DNA from 3 places in the Streptomyces sp. NPDC055103 genome. Region 2 is predicted to be linked to each of the others. Evidence: riboswitches for the same ligand, from Rfam matches in the RefSeq annotation. Region 2 holds a riboswitch; each other region holds the start of a gene.
The links. A riboswitch is a leader RNA that binds a small molecule or an ion and turns the genes downstream of it on or off. The one in region 2 is predicted to bind cyclic di-AMP.
Positions count from the first base shown of each region.

Region 1: another riboswitch for cyclic di-AMP. It lies ahead of ACWFR1_RS05630 (M23 family metallopeptidase); the one in region 2 lies ahead of ACWFR1_RS10460 (M23 family metallopeptidase).
Region 3: another riboswitch for cyclic di-AMP. It lies ahead of ACWFR1_RS23925 (LysM peptidoglycan-binding domain-containing protein); the one in region 2 lies ahead of ACWFR1_RS10460 (M23 family metallopeptidase).

Region 1 is NZ_JBSGTX010000005.1:139,762-144,420, forward strand. Features, by position in the region: gene ACWFR1_RS05615 (GNAT family N-acetyltransferase) at 1-797, opposite strand, end outside; gene ACWFR1_RS05620 (HPr family phosphocarrier protein) at 973-1,254, shown strand; gene ACWFR1_RS05625 (GntR family transcriptional regulator) at 1,390-2,073, opposite strand; gene ACWFR1_RS05630 (M23 family metallopeptidase) at 2,298-3,080, opposite strand; cyclic di-AMP (ydaO/yuaA leader) riboswitch at 3,094-3,256, opposite strand; gene ACWFR1_RS05635 (M16 family metallopeptidase) at 3,455-4,659, opposite strand, start outside.
Region 2 is NZ_JBSGTX010000012.1:10,882-15,540, forward strand. Features, by position in the region: gene ACWFR1_RS10440 (aspartate aminotransferase family protein) at 1-351, shown strand, start outside; gene ACWFR1_RS10445 (helix-turn-helix domain-containing protein) at 438-1,067, shown strand; gene ACWFR1_RS10450 (DUF6126 family protein) at 1,121-1,276, shown strand; gene ACWFR1_RS10455 (tyrosine-protein phosphatase) at 1,289-2,110, opposite strand; cyclic di-AMP (ydaO/yuaA leader) riboswitch at 2,498-2,659, shown strand; gene ACWFR1_RS10460 (M23 family metallopeptidase) at 2,664-3,677, shown strand; gene ACWFR1_RS10465 (SGNH/GDSL hydrolase family protein) at 3,828-4,622, shown strand; gene ACWFR1_RS10470 (STM4011 family radical SAM protein) at 4,609-4,659, opposite strand, start outside.
Region 3 is NZ_JBSGTX010000039.1:56,666-61,324, forward strand. Features, by position in the region: gene ACWFR1_RS23915 (phosphocholine-specific phospholipase C) at 1-1,435, shown strand, start outside; gene ACWFR1_RS23920 (DUF6197 family protein) at 1,497-2,189, opposite strand; cyclic di-AMP (ydaO/yuaA leader) riboswitch at 2,590-2,762, shown strand; gene ACWFR1_RS23925 (LysM peptidoglycan-binding domain-containing protein) at 2,768-3,655, shown strand; gene ACWFR1_RS23930 (alpha/beta family hydrolase) at 3,649-4,659, opposite strand, start outside.

The sequences.
Region 1 (4,659 bases), on a different contig from region 2:
GCGTTCACCGCGTGGACGCGGCCGGTGAAGCCGGCGCCGAGAAGATTGCGCAGGACGGTCCGCCCGACCCCGCCGGGGGTGCGCCCGGCGCCGACGACGGCGACGGACCGGGGGGTGAGGAGCCGCTGGACGGAGCGGGCCTCCGCCCGCTGCTCCCGCGCGCGCTGGACGGCGAGGGAGCGGTCGGTGGGTTCGAGGTCGAGGTGGAGCCGGACGGAGCCGTCCTCGAAGCTCCGCTTCTGGGTGTAGCCCGCGTCGGTGAAGACCTTGATCATCTTGTTGTTGGCGGGCAGCACCTCCGCGGCGAAGCGCCGGATGTCCCGCTCGCGCGCGACCGCCGCGATGTGTTCGAGGAGGGCGGAGGCGACGCCGCGCCCCTGGTGGGCGTCCTGCACGAGGAACGCGACCTCGGCCTCGTCGGCCGGACCGGAGGCGGGCATGCCGCGGTCGTCGATGCGGTCGTAGCGGACGGTGGCGATGAACTCCCCGCCCACGGTCGCGGCGAGACCCACCCGGTCGACGAAGTCGTGATGGGTGAACCGGTGGACGTCCTTGGCGGAGAGCCGCGGGTAGGGAGCGAAGAAGCGGTAGTACTTCGACTCGTCCGACACCTGCTCGTAGAAGCTGACCAGCCGGTCGGCGTCATCGGCGGTGATGGGCCTGATGCGCGCGGTGCCGCCGTCCCGGAGCACCACGTCGGCCTCCCAGTGATCGGGATAGGCGTGCTCCGGTGTGGAGGCCGGTGCCGGTGATGCCGGTCGATCCGCCGCTTCCGACTGCTCCGACGCGCTCTGCATGGGGCCAGCCTACGGCCGGTACGGGCCACCGGCACCGGTCGCGCCGCGGGTGCGCGCCGTGCAGGGTGGGGAGGGCCGAAGGGCGGTCCGATCCGGTTCGAAGGTCGGCACGAGCACCGCGCACCGCATGAGAGACTGGTCTAGACAACCCGCTTGAGACTTGAAGGGCAACACCATGGCTGAGCGCCGCGTCAACGTCGGCTGGGCCGAGGGCCTCCACGCCCGCCCCGCGTCCATCTTCGTCCGTGCCGCCACGGCTTCCGGCGTTCCGGTGACGATCGCCAAGTCCGACGGCACCCCCGTGAACGCCGCCTCGATGCTCGCGGTGCTCGGCCTGGGCGCGCAGGGCGGCGAGGAGATCGTCCTCGCCTCGGAGGCCGAGGGCGCCGAGATCGCGCTGGACCGCCTCGCGAAGCTGGTCGCCGAGGGCCTCGACGAGCTCCCCGAGACCGTCTGACCCCGCCTTTCCCGTACGACGAAACCGCGGCTGCCGGAATTCCGGCGGCCGCGGTTTTCGCTTTTCTGGAGCCGGTATTTCCGGCAGCGCACATCAGCTCCAGCGAATTCCTATTCTTTGTATACGGTGCACGTGTTAATTCCGGACGCTCGCCGTGTTGACGACATGTTGCGAAACCCTCACACGGCCGCGCTCGGGCCTTTTCAGCCGGTGCAGCACCAGCGAGCGCTCCGCATGCAGCGCCGTCAGCGCCCTGGCCCGCTCGGCGTCGCCGCGCGCGACGGCGTCCACGATCGCGCCGTGCTCGGACCAGGCCTCGGTGGGGTGGGCGGGCTGGTCGACCGCGTACATCCAGGCGATCTTGTGCCGTAGCTGGGTGAGCAGCGCCGTCAGGGCCGGGCTGCCGGAGGCCTGCGCCAGCGTCTCGTGGAACCAGCCGCCGAGCGAGCGCAGGTCCTCGCCCTGGCCGCGTCTGGCCCGCTCCTGACCCAGCCTGACCAGGCCCCGCAGCACCTTCAGATGTGCCTCGGTGCGCCGCTGTGCGGCGCGGGCGGCGCCCAGGGGTTCGAGCAGGGCCCGCATGTCGAGCAGATCGGCCGCCTCCTGCTCGGTGGGCTCGGCGACATGGGCGCCTGCGTGGCGGCGGGTGACGACGAAGCCCTCGGACTCCAGGGTGCGCAGGGCCTCGCGGACCGGGACACGGGAGACCCCGTAGCGGCGCGCGAGCTGCTCCTCGGTCAGTCGCCCGCCCCGCTCGAAGACGCCGGAGACGATGTCGTCCCGGATCGCCGTGCATACCGATTGCGCGGGAACGCGCATGTCCGACCTCCGCCTTGGTCCGCGAGAGACAATTCGAGCGACGCCTGTTCTGCGTCCGCTCTGCGACTCTATTGCAGCAGGCCGGAATTTCCGATGCCCCCATGGAATCCGCGCATATGTTTCGGTCAGCGAAAAGCCCCGGCTCAGTACGAGCCGGGGCTTTTGCGACGCGATGCGTGTGACGCCAGGGGCTTCCGTGTGGCGTCAGCGGCTTCCGCCTGGGGTCAGAGGCTGACGCCGCGGGAGCGGAGGTACGAGATGGGGTTGAGGTCGGAGCCGTACTCGGAGCTCGTCCGCGCCTCGAAGTGGAGGTGCGGGCCGGTCGAGTTGCCGCTCGAACCCGAGACGCCTATCTGCTGGCCCGGCTCGACGCTCTGGCCCACGTAGACCCCGATGGACGAGAGGTGCCCGTACTGGGTGTACGTGCCGTCGTTCATCCGGATGACGATGTTGTTGCCGTACGCGCCGCCCCAGCCGGCCTCGACGACGGTGCCGGAGCCGACGGAGACGACCGAGCTGCCGTAGGACGCGTGGAAGTCGATGCCGGAGTGGCTGCCGGAGGACCAGAGGGAGCCGCCGGTCTTGTAGCCGGTGGTCACGTACGAGCCGGCCACGGGGAGCTGGAAGGAGTTGAGGCGGCGGCGCTCGGCCTCGCGGGCGGCGCGCTCACGCTCCTCACGGACCTCCTTGGCGCGGGCCTCGGCCTTGCGCTTCGCCTCGGCGCGAGCCTCGGCCTGGGCCTTCGCCTTGGCGATGGCCTCGAAGGCCTCCTGCTCCTGCGCGGCGACCTGGGCGTTGACGCGGTCCGCGAGGGAGTCCTCGGTGATCACCTGCGTGAGGCCGGTGTCCTCGACGGAGCGGTTGTCCGTGTCGGCGGCGAGCGCCGGGGAGGCGAGGGTTCCGATGACGCCGGTGGTGGCGAGTGTCGCGACGCCGGCGATGCCCACGCTGCGACGCGCCATCCGGCTCGGCCCACGATGCTTCCCGGTGGCACGGGTGAACGCCATGTAGGGGCTGTTCCTTTCCTTCCTTCTCGCCTACCGGGTTAGCTGACGGGTTCGGAGCAGGAAGGTCTCCTACGAGCCCCTCCGTGCGTGACGAAGGCGCCCGATTCACCCCAGGGACTGTGTGGGTCCCCGGCTCCCCAGGCTCGCGCCTGACGGGGACTCGGCGATGACTGTCCGCTGCCGCGAATGCGGCACGTGCACTGACGAACAGCCGCACCGACGCTATGCGGATCGTCTTTCAATAGCCAAACAAACACGCCTGTTTGTAAGACATGCCACAGGGCAGACGCCCCATTCCTCTCAATTCGGGCAAAGCGGAAGGCCTCGACGAAATCGTGACGTCGAGGCCTTCCTTGCCGGGTCCGCGGGTGCGATCAGCCGGTCACGACGGTGACTTCACCGATGCCGAGCGCGCGCACCGGCTCCGCGATCTGCGCCGCGTCGCCCACGAGCACGGTGACGAGCCGGTCCACGGGGAAGGCGTTGACCACGGCCGCGGTCGCCTCGACCGTGCCCGTCTCGGCGAGACGCGCGTACAACTGCGCCTGGAAGTCGTCCGGAAGGTGCTGCTCGACCTGGTCGGCGAGCGTCCCGGCGACCGAGGCGGCCGTCTCGTACTTGAGCGGCGCCACACCCACGAGGTTCTGCACGGCCGTCTCGCGCTCGGCGTCGGTCAGGCCCTCCGCGGCGAGGGTCCGCAGCACCTTCCACAGGTCGTCAAGTGCCGGGCCGGTGTTGGGGGTGTCGAACGAGCCGCTGATGGCGAGCATCGACGCGCCGTTCCCCGCGGCGTCCGAGCGGAGCACCTGCCCGAAGGCCCGCACGCCGTACGTGTAGCCCTTCTCCTCGCGCAGGACCCGGTCGAGGCGCGAGGTCAGCGTGCCGCCGAGGGAGTACGTGCCGAGGACCTGGGCCGCCCAGACGCTGTCGTGGCGGTCCGGACCGATGCGCCCGATCAGCAACTGCGTCTGGACGGCGCCGGGACGGTCGACGATGACGACCCGTCCGGTGTCGTCCGCGGTGATCGGCGGCATCGGCAGCGGCTCGGCCGGCTCGCCGGACCAGGCGCCCAGCGTCTCGGCGAGGACCTTGTCGAGGTCGACACCCGTCAGGTCGCCGACGACCACGGCGGTGGCCGTGCCGGGGCGGACGTGCGCCTCGTAGAAGGCGCGGACGGCGGCGGAGTCGATCGCGGCGACCGTCTCCTCCGTGCCCTGGCGCGGCCGGGACATGCGCGACTCGGCCGGGAAGAGCTCCTTGGAGAGCTGCTTCGCGGCGCGGCGGGACGGGTTGGCCGTCTCGTGCGGGATCTCGTCGAGGCGGTTGCGCACGAGGCGCTCGATCTCGGTGTCCAGGAAGGCCGGGGCGATCAGCGCCTCGGAGAGCAGCCCGAGCGCCTTGGGCAGCCGGGAGACGGGCACCTCAAGGGAGACCCGTACGCCCGGGTGGTCCGCGTGCGCGTCGAGCGTGGCGCCGCAGCGCTCCAGCTCGGCCGCGAACTCCTCGGCACCACGCTGGTCCGTGCCCTCGGAGAGCGCGCGGGCCATGATCGTGGCGACGCCGTCGAGACCGGCCGGCT
Region 2 (4,659 bases):
TACGAGCTGCTGCACGAGGTGCGCGGACGTGGTCTGATGATCGGGATCGAGTTCGGCAGGCCGACGTCACTGGGGCTGCGCGGCCGCTGGGCCATGCTCCAGGCGGCCCGCAAGGGGCTCTTCGCCCAGATGGTCGTCGTGCCCCTGCTCCAGCGGCACCGGATCCTGACCCAGGTCTCCGGGGACCACCTGGAGGTGATCAAGCTGATCCCGCCGCTGGTCATCGACGAGGCGGACGTGGACCGGTTCGTCACCGCCTTCACGGCGGTCATGGACGAGGCCCACGGCGGTGGCGGACTGATGTGGGACTTCGGGAGGACACTGGTGAAGCAGGCCGTGGCGCAGCGCTGAAGACCGTCGCCCGCGCCCAGGCCAGAGGGTTTTGCCTCTGAGGCAAGAAACTTGCCTCAGAGGCATGATCCTGGCGCAATGGATGCATGGACCACGCCCCCGGGGAGACCTCCCCGGACCCCGCCACCTCCGGCGTCCTGCCCGACGTCGCCCCGCAGCTGCGGGCCCTGCGCCGCCGCCGGGGACTCACCCTGGAGGCCGCCGCCCAGCGGGCCGGCCTCTCCCCGGCGCACCTCTCGCGCCTGGAGACGGGGAACCGGCAACCCTCGCTGCCGATGCTGCTGGCCCTCGCCCGTATCTACGGTACGACGGTCTCCGAGCTCCTCGGCGAGACACCGCCCGAGCGCGACCCCGTCGTCCGGGCCGGCCGCTCCGAGCCCGTCGAGGCCGACGGCTGGATCTACCGGCAGGCCGGCGGCGCCGGGCGGGCGCTCCAGTGCCTTCGCGTCCACGTGCCGTACGCCACCCGGGCCGACATCGTGCGCGTCCACCCCGGCGAGGAGTGGATCCACGTCCTGGAGGGGCGGGTGCGGCTGGCGCTGGGTGACGCCGTGCACGTCCTCGACGCCGGAGACAGCGCGCACTTCGACTCGCTCACCCCGCACCGCATCGGCGCCGCCACCCCCGGCGGGGCCGAGCTGCTCTTCGTTCACACCCTGATGCAGAGTCCCGTCGCCGAGCTGTGCCTCGGTGACGGAACCCCGCACCGTCGCTGACCCCCCGCGTACCCCTTCGCGGGAACGCGCCCCTTCGTCAGAAAAGGACCGAGATGTCCGAGAAGTCACGAGCTGTCACCGGCGAGGAGCGCGGGGAAGGCAAGTTCCCCAAGGGCCTGGTCCTCCGCCTCTTCGCGTACCTGGTCGCCGGGCACCTCTTCGCCGGCTTCCTCTATCTGCTCTTCATGCTGGGCGGGCAGAACCAGTAGGCGGGGTGCCGCCTACGCCTCGGCGAGGAAGCGCTCCCGCAGGCGCTCGCGGGTCTCCGGGGCCAGCTTGAGTCCCTCCGTGAGGTAGGTCTCCACCGAACCCCAGGTCACGTCGATCGTCTCGAACGCGGCCCGCAGATACTCCACCCGCGCGTCGAAGAGCGGGCTCAGCAGCTCCATCACCTCGGGCGACATCGCGTCCGCGGCGGTGGAGCTGCGGCGCACCTTGTAGCGGCGGTGCGGGTCGTTCGACTTCACGTAGTCGGCCTCGATCGCCTCGCGCTCGACGCCGAGGGCGAGCAGCGTGATCGCGATGGAGAGGCCGGCGCGGTCCTTGCCCGCCGCGCAGTGCATCAGCGCCGGGACGCTCTCCTCCGCCATGGAGTGCAGGATCCGGCTGTGCTCCGACGTCCGCTCGACGATCATCTTGCGGTACGAATCGGACATCCGGGCGGCCGCCTTGCCGTCGCCCAGGATCTCCCGCAGCTGCGCGATGTCGCCGTCGCGCACCAGCTTCCAGAACTCCTTGCCGTCGGCCGGGTCGTTGAGGGGTATGTTCACGTTCCGCACGCCGGGGAGCTCGACGTCCGCCCCCTCGACCTTGCGGTCGGCCTCGTTGCGGAAGTCGAAGACGGTGTGCAGGCCCAGCGTGGTGAGGAAGGCGGCGTCCGCCTCGGTGGCGTGGGCGAGGTGGCCGCTGCGGAAGAGGCGTCCGGGCCGCACGGCGCGCCCGTCCGTCGTCGGCAGGCCGCCCACGTCCCGGAAGTTGCGGACCTCGGCCAGCTCGGGCTCGTTCGCTTCGGTGGGCGGGACCTGCGGCAGCTGCTGCGTCACGGATGCTCCTGGGGGTCGACGTTCGGGGGCCCGATGCGAGATCGGTGCCTAGGACAATCATCCAGGTGGGAGGGGGTCCGCGCACCCCCTCGGACGGGAATGGGTGATCTGTCCGAAATGGGGCGTTAAGGGGAACGCGCCCTGTTTGCAGGCGAGATGGGCGGTGCCGCGTGAGCAGGGTCATAGAAGTGACGGATCGTGGCCGACGGCCCCGAGCAATTGCCGTACGGAAAAAGGAAATCGAAGGACCGTCATCAACGGAGGGTGACCGGATTTCCGCCCGAAATTCGCCCCGGTCAATACCGGGTGGAATTCGCGGCTTGTTTGCTCCGACCTCGCTCGTCTAGCGTCACCGTCAATCCGGTCGGACCGCCGAATCCTGCCACCGTCCGGAATCCGCACTCATCCCATGCGTGGCAGGAGCGGGGGACCCAGGAAGTACGCCGGTCCCGCGACACAGGACGGCTTGGGGTGAAGCCGCGTGAGAACGCGGCCGGGCATCTCCAGTCCGAACCCGACAGCTCACCTCGTAGGCGCCGGAGAGGAATTCGCCATGCCCGCGAAGGGTAAGCACCGCCGTCCGAAGATCAATTCCCTCACCCGGGGTCTCGTCGTCGCCAGTACGGGAGGCGCCGTCGTCGCGCTCCCGCTCCTCGGCGCCACCGGAGCCCACGCCGCCGAGCAGGCCGCCCCGGCCGCCGTCCCCGCCCAGGCCGTCGCCGCCGCCCAGGTGAAGGCGCCCGCCGCCCTCCAGGCCGCGCCCGCCGTGACGAAGGCCGCGTCGAAGACGTACTCCGTCGTCAGCGGTGACTACCTGTCGAAGATCGCCACCGAGCACCACCTCGCGGGCGGCTGGCAGAAGCTGTACGAGGACAACCGCCAGGTCGTCGGCGAGAACCCCTCGCTGATCCTGCCCGGCATGAAGCTCACCCTCGGCGCCAAGAACACCGCCGCCGCGCAGAGCGCCGCGCCCAAGACCGCCGCCCCCAAGAGCGCCGCGCCCAAGGCCGCCCCGAAGAGCACGCAGAGCTCCGAGAAGAACGGCGACACCTCGCGCGCCTCCCGGAGCAGCGAGCGCTCCTCCGCCCCGGCCGCCGCCTCGGAGTCCTCCTCCTCGCAGTCGGCGCGGACCTCGCAGTCGGCGGGGTCCTCGACCTCCGCGTCCGGCTGGGTCGCCCCCGTCAGCGGTGGCTTCTCCACCCCGTACCGTGCCTCCGGCTCCATGTGGTCCTCCGGCTACCACACCGGTGTCGACTTCATCGCCTCCTCCGGCACGACCGTCCGCGCCGTCGGCGCCGGCACCGTCGTCTCCGCCGGCTGGAGCGGTTCGTACGGCAACGAGGTCGTCATCCAGCACGCCGACGGCAACTACTCGCAGTACGCGCACCTCTCCTCCCTCTCCGTCTCGTCCGGCCAGTCCGTCAGCGGCGGCCAGCAGATCGGCCTCTCCGGCTCGACCGGCAACTCCACCGGCCCGCACCTGCACTTCGAGATCCGTACCTCTCCGAACTACGGCTCCGACGTCGACCCGCTGGCCTACCTCCGCCAGCACGGCGTCTCCGTCTGACACGGACGCACCACGACGGCCCGGCACCCAGGTGCCGGGCCGTCGGCGTATTCCGGCTTGGGGGAATCTTTATCGGTGGCATATGTCACCCTCCGTCAACCCCTCCTTACGGTCGCGTAGGTCACATCCGAAAGGGAAGGATGTGCTCCCGTGGCAGACGATTCGAGATCAAGAGACAAGAACGCATTCGGGTCGTACGCGGCGATCGGTGACAGCTTCACCGAGGGCGTCGGAGACCCCGGGCCCGACGGGACCTACGTCGGCTGGGCGGACCGGTTCGCGGTCCTGCTCGCCGACCAGCTGCCGGAGCAGGACGAGTTCCGCTACGCCAACCTGGCCGTACGCGGACGCCTGCTCGACCAGATCGTCGCCGAACAGGTCCCCCGCGCGAAGGAACTCGCCCCCGACCTGGTGACCTTCTGTGCCGGCGGCAACGACATCATCCGGCCCGGTACGGACCCCGACGACGTGGCCGAGCGCTTCGAGCGCGCCGTCGCGGACCTGACCTCCGCCGTCGGCACCGTCATGGTGACCACCGGCTTCGACACCCGGGACATCCCCGTGCTCCGGCACCTGCGCGGGAAGATCGCCACCTACACGGCCCACGTCCGGTCCATCGCGGACCGCTACGACTGTCCGGTCCTCGACCTGTGGTCGCTCAGGTCCGTGCAGGACCTGCGGGCCTGGGACGACGACCGGCTGCACCTCTCGCCCGACGGCCACACCCGTGTCGCCCTGCGCGCCGCCCAGGTCCTCGGCCTGCCGGTGCCGGCCGACCCGGACCAGCCGTGGCCGCCGCGCCCCCCGCGCGGCACGCTGGAGGTGCGCCGCGACGACATCCACTGGGCCAAGGAGTACCTCGTGCCGTGGATCGGGCGCAGGCTGCGCGGCGAGAGCTCGGGCGACCACGTCGAGGCCAAGCGCCCCGACCTCATGCCTCTCTGAGAGCCCTTCCGAGGGGCGACGGACCGCCGGCCGGGAT
Region 3 (4,659 bases), on a different contig from region 2:
CGGCGACGAATCGGGGCTGACCTGGGAGACGTACGCCGAGGCGCTCCAGCGCGCCGGGGTGAGCTGGAAGGTCTACCAGAACGCGCAGGACAACTACGGCGACAACGGCCTGGCGTACTTCAAGAAGTTCACCGACGCGCGCCCCGGCGACCCGCTGTACGACCGGGGCATGGGCTCGGTCCCCAAGGTCACCGGTTCGACTCCGGACGACATCGCCGCGGCCATCCGCGCCGACGTGGTGGCGGGCACGCTGCCGCAGGTGTCGTGGGTGGTGGCGAGCGAGGCGTTCTCCGAGCACCCGTACGCGCCGCCCGCCGACGGGGCGCACTTCGTCGACCTCGTCTACCGCGCGCTGTCCGCCGACGCCGAGGTCTTCGACTCGACGGTCCTGTTCCTCAACTACGACGAGAACGACGGCTTCTTCGACCACGTGCCGCCGCCGGTCGCCCCGCCGGGGACGCCGGGCGAGTACCTCGACGGCGCGCCGATCGGCCTGGGCTTCCGCGTGCCCATGATCGTCATGTCCCCGTGGACCCGGGGTGGCTGGGTGAGCTCCGAGGTCTTCGACCACACCTCGGTGCTCCGCTTCATGGAGACCTGGACGGCGGCCCTCGGCACTCCGGCCGCCTGCCCGAACATCAGCGCCTGGCGGCGCCGGGTGACGGGCGATCTGACGAGCGTCTTCGACTTCGCCCACCCGGTGTACGGAGTGCCCGCGGGCCTCCCGTCCACGGCGAAGGTCATCGGGCAGGCCACCTGCGGCCCGCTGCCGAACCCCGCGCCCCAGAACAACGCCCAGCCGGCGCAGGAGTCCGGCACCCGCCCGGCGCGCGCCCTGCCGTACCAGGTGAACGGCAACCTCGACCGGTTCGAGTTCGGGGCGGCCGGCAAGATCCTGGCCTGGTTCTCGATGACGAACCAGGGGCCGGAGGCCAGGCAGGCGGCGCACTTCTCGATCCACCCGCACCAGCACCGCGACACGGCGGCCTGGCAGTACACGGTCGACCCGGGCGCCACCGCCTCCGACTACTTCAACATCGGGCTCGGGTCGGGATCCGGGAAGTACGACATCTCGATGATGGGCCCCAACCGCTTCCTGCGGCGCTTCATCGGCGACGCGTCCAAGGCGGGCAAGGCCGTGGAGGTCGCGGCCCGGTACGCGCCCGAGGCGGGCACGGGCCGGACGGCGCTGTGGTTCCGGATGACCAACACCTCGGCGGGCCCGGTGACCTTCACGATCCGCTCGAACGCCTACCGCACGGACGGCCCGTGGACGTACACGGTCCCGGCGAACTCCAGCCGTGAGGAGTTCTTCAACGCGGTGGCCTACAACGGCGGCTGGTACGACTTCACGATCCTCGCCGACATCGACGGGACCTGGTCGCGCCGGTACACCGGCCACATCGAGACCGGGTCCCCGAGCGTCACCGGCTGACCCCTTGCACGTCGGCCGGTGCCGGCGGGTCACCGGCCGACGGTGTCACCGGCCCGGCGGGTCACCGGCCGGCGTGCGCGGCGCGGCGGATCGTCGCGTCGAGGAGGCCCACCGCCTCGGCCGCCGTGCGGCCGGGAGCCCGGTTCCACGGGCCGATCAGTTCGCGCCATCCTCGCGACCGGAGCTCGGTCATGATCCAGGCGGCCGCCTCGTTCATGGTGTCCGCGCCGCCGTAGCCGAGGCGGTGGGCCGCGAGGAGGGCGCCGCAGACGCAGCGCGCTCCCCGCGCGTCGCGCAGTTTGTACGGGGCGTTCTGCCAGCCCCACTCCGTGAGCACCAGCCGCGCGTAGCCGAGGTGGACCGAGGGGCGCAGCTCGGGACGGCCGATCCGGCGCCAGGCGTGCAGACGGTCCGGGAGTACGGCTCCGATCCGGCCGGGAAGCGTGCGCTCGGCCGGGGCCGGCGGCGGGAGCGCGTCGAGCGCCTCGGTCACGAGCTGGTCCACGGGCACGGTCAGGAGGGCCCGCCAGTCAGCGCGCTCGGGCTGTCGCTGCGGCGCGGGGTCCGGTCCGGCGGGGGCCGGCCGGACCGGGACCTGTGGGGCGAGGGTCGGCCGGACCGGGACCGGTGGGGCGAGGGTCGGCGGGGCGGGGGTCCAGTCCGTGACGATCCGCTGCCAGGTGGCGCTCTCGAAGAGAGCGGCCGCCTCGCGGTCGAGGGTGTCCGGGCTGAGCGGGGAGACGGTGGTCGGCATCCGGGTGGCTCCTGGGTCGGGTACCTCCATCTTTCAAGAAGAATGTCTTGTTTGCGACTTTTGTCGCCACGGACACAGTGGTACCGCTTAGCGCGAGCCAGCCCCACGACCCTCGACACGACCGAACACCCCATGGCGGTAAATTTCCACCCATTCATTCACCATCGGAATTACATCGCATATTCGGACATTACTCGCCGGGTGACGCGGTTCACTTTTCCCGGAGATCACCACGTCCCGGCACTTCCGCAAGCCGTGCGGTGCACGGAAGTTCGGCGATGCCCGAGCGCGGTCGATCTTGAATTAGCCGAATACAGAGATCCTTTACCCCGCCCCAGCGATTCACTCCCCTTGTTATCCGTCGCATTACTGGCCTACGGTCACCCCCATTCGAGCGGAACGCCTAATCCTGCCGCCGCCCGAAACACCTCCCTTTCACCCGACGGCAGGAGCGGGGGACCCACGAATTCGCCGGTCCGGAATCCGGAACGGCTCGGGGTGCAGCCGCGTGTGCGCGGCCGGACATCTCCCGTCCGAACCCGACAGCTCACCCCGCAGGCGCCGGAGAGGAAACCGTCATGCCTGCACACGGTAAGCACCGCCGCCCCCGACGCCGCACGGTCACCCGTGGCCTCGCACTCGCCGGCACGGGCGGGGCAGCCCTGGCCCTGCCGCTGATCGTCCCCGCCACCGCCGGCGCCGAGACGATCTCGTCCGCGCCGAAGACCGCCGCGCAGCCCGTCGCCGCACAGCACGCGACCGCGACCGCCGCGCCGTCCGCCCCCACCGCCGCTGCCGCCGCCGCGCGTACGTACACCGTCGTGAGCGGTGACTCGCTTTCCCTGATCGCCCAGAAGAAGGGAATTCAGGGCGGCTGGAAGTCGATTTACCGGGCCAACAAGTCCGCCGTGGGTGACAATCCGTCACTCATTCACCCCGGTCTCGAACTGACGATTCGTCGGGATTCCGCGAAGGCCGCCCCCGCTCAGGCCGCCGCGCCGAAGAAGAGCACCGCCACGACGGACCGGGCGAGCCGCTCCGAGCGCCGTGCCGCGGCCCCGGCCGCCGCTTCGGGCGCCTCCGCAGCGCAGGCGGCGCCCGCCGCCGCGCCCGCCGTCCAGGCCGCCCCGGCCGCCGCCCAGTACGCCGACAACCTCGACGGCTGGATCCGGCAGTCGCTGGCCATCATGGCCCAGCGCGGCATCCCCGGCTCGTACGACGGAATCCTCCGCAACGTAATGCGCGAGTCCTCCGGCAACCCCCAGGCCATCAACCTCTGGGACTCCAACGCCGCGGCCGGCACCCCCTCGAAGGGCCTGCTCCAGGTGATCCAGCCGACCTTCGACGCCTACCACGTGCCGGGCACGTCCACGGACCTGTTCGACCCGGTCGCCAACATCACGGCTGCCTGCAACTACGCGGCCGACCGCTACGGCTCCATCGACAACGTCAACGGCGCCTACTGACCCCTGAAGTGCTCGTCGAACCAGTCCCTGGCGAGCTCCGCCACCTCCTCCAGGGCCCCCGGCTCCTCGAAGAGGTGGGTGGCGCCCGGCACGACCGTCAGCCGGTTCTCGCAGCGCAGCAGCGCCTGGGCCCGCTTGTTGAGGTCCAGGACCAGCTCGTCCCGGCCGCCCACCACGAGGAGGGTCGGGGCGCGCACCCGGGCCAGGTGCTCGCCCGCCAGATCCGGTCTGCCACCGCGTGACACGACTGCGGCGACACCGGAACCGGCGTCGGCCGCCGCCCACAGCGCGGCGGCCGCGCCCGTGCTCGCCCCGAAGTAGCCGAGCGGCAGGTCGTCGCCCCCGGGCCGCCCGGCCAGCCAGTCCGTGGCGCTCACCAGCCGGCCGGCGAGCAGCGGGGTGTCGAAGACATGGGCCCGGTCGGCCGCCTCGGTCTCGGTCAGCAGGTCGAACAGCAGCGTCCCGAGCCCGGCCCGGTTCAGGGCCGAGGCGACCGCGCGGTTGCGCGGACTGTGCCGGCTGCTGCCGCTGCCGTGGGCGAACAGGACGATGCCGGTCGCGCCGTCGGGCACAGCGAGCCGTCCGGCGAGGGTGGCGCCGGTCGCCGGGATCCTGACGTCCTCGTCCCGCACGACGGGCCCGCGCACAGCCCGGCTGCGGTCGAGGCAGTCGAGCACCTCCGCGTCGGACGTCTGCGTGAAGTCCCGGTAGAACTGACCGATCGCGTAGAAGAAGTCGGGCTCGCGGACGCTGACGGTCTCGTCGGCCTCGCCCCCGAGACGGGCGGTCCAGCCGCGTGGGGCGACCGGCACCGCCAGGACGATCCGCGCGGCACCCCGGGCACGGACCACCCGGCAGGCGGCCAGCGCCGTGGCGCCCGTGGCGAGCCCGTCGTCGACGACGACGACCGTCCTCCCTTCGAGGGGCACGGGCGGGCGGGCGCCCCGGTAGCGGTGGGTCCGCTGCTCCAGCTCGATGTGCTCGCGCTCCTCCACGGCCGCGAG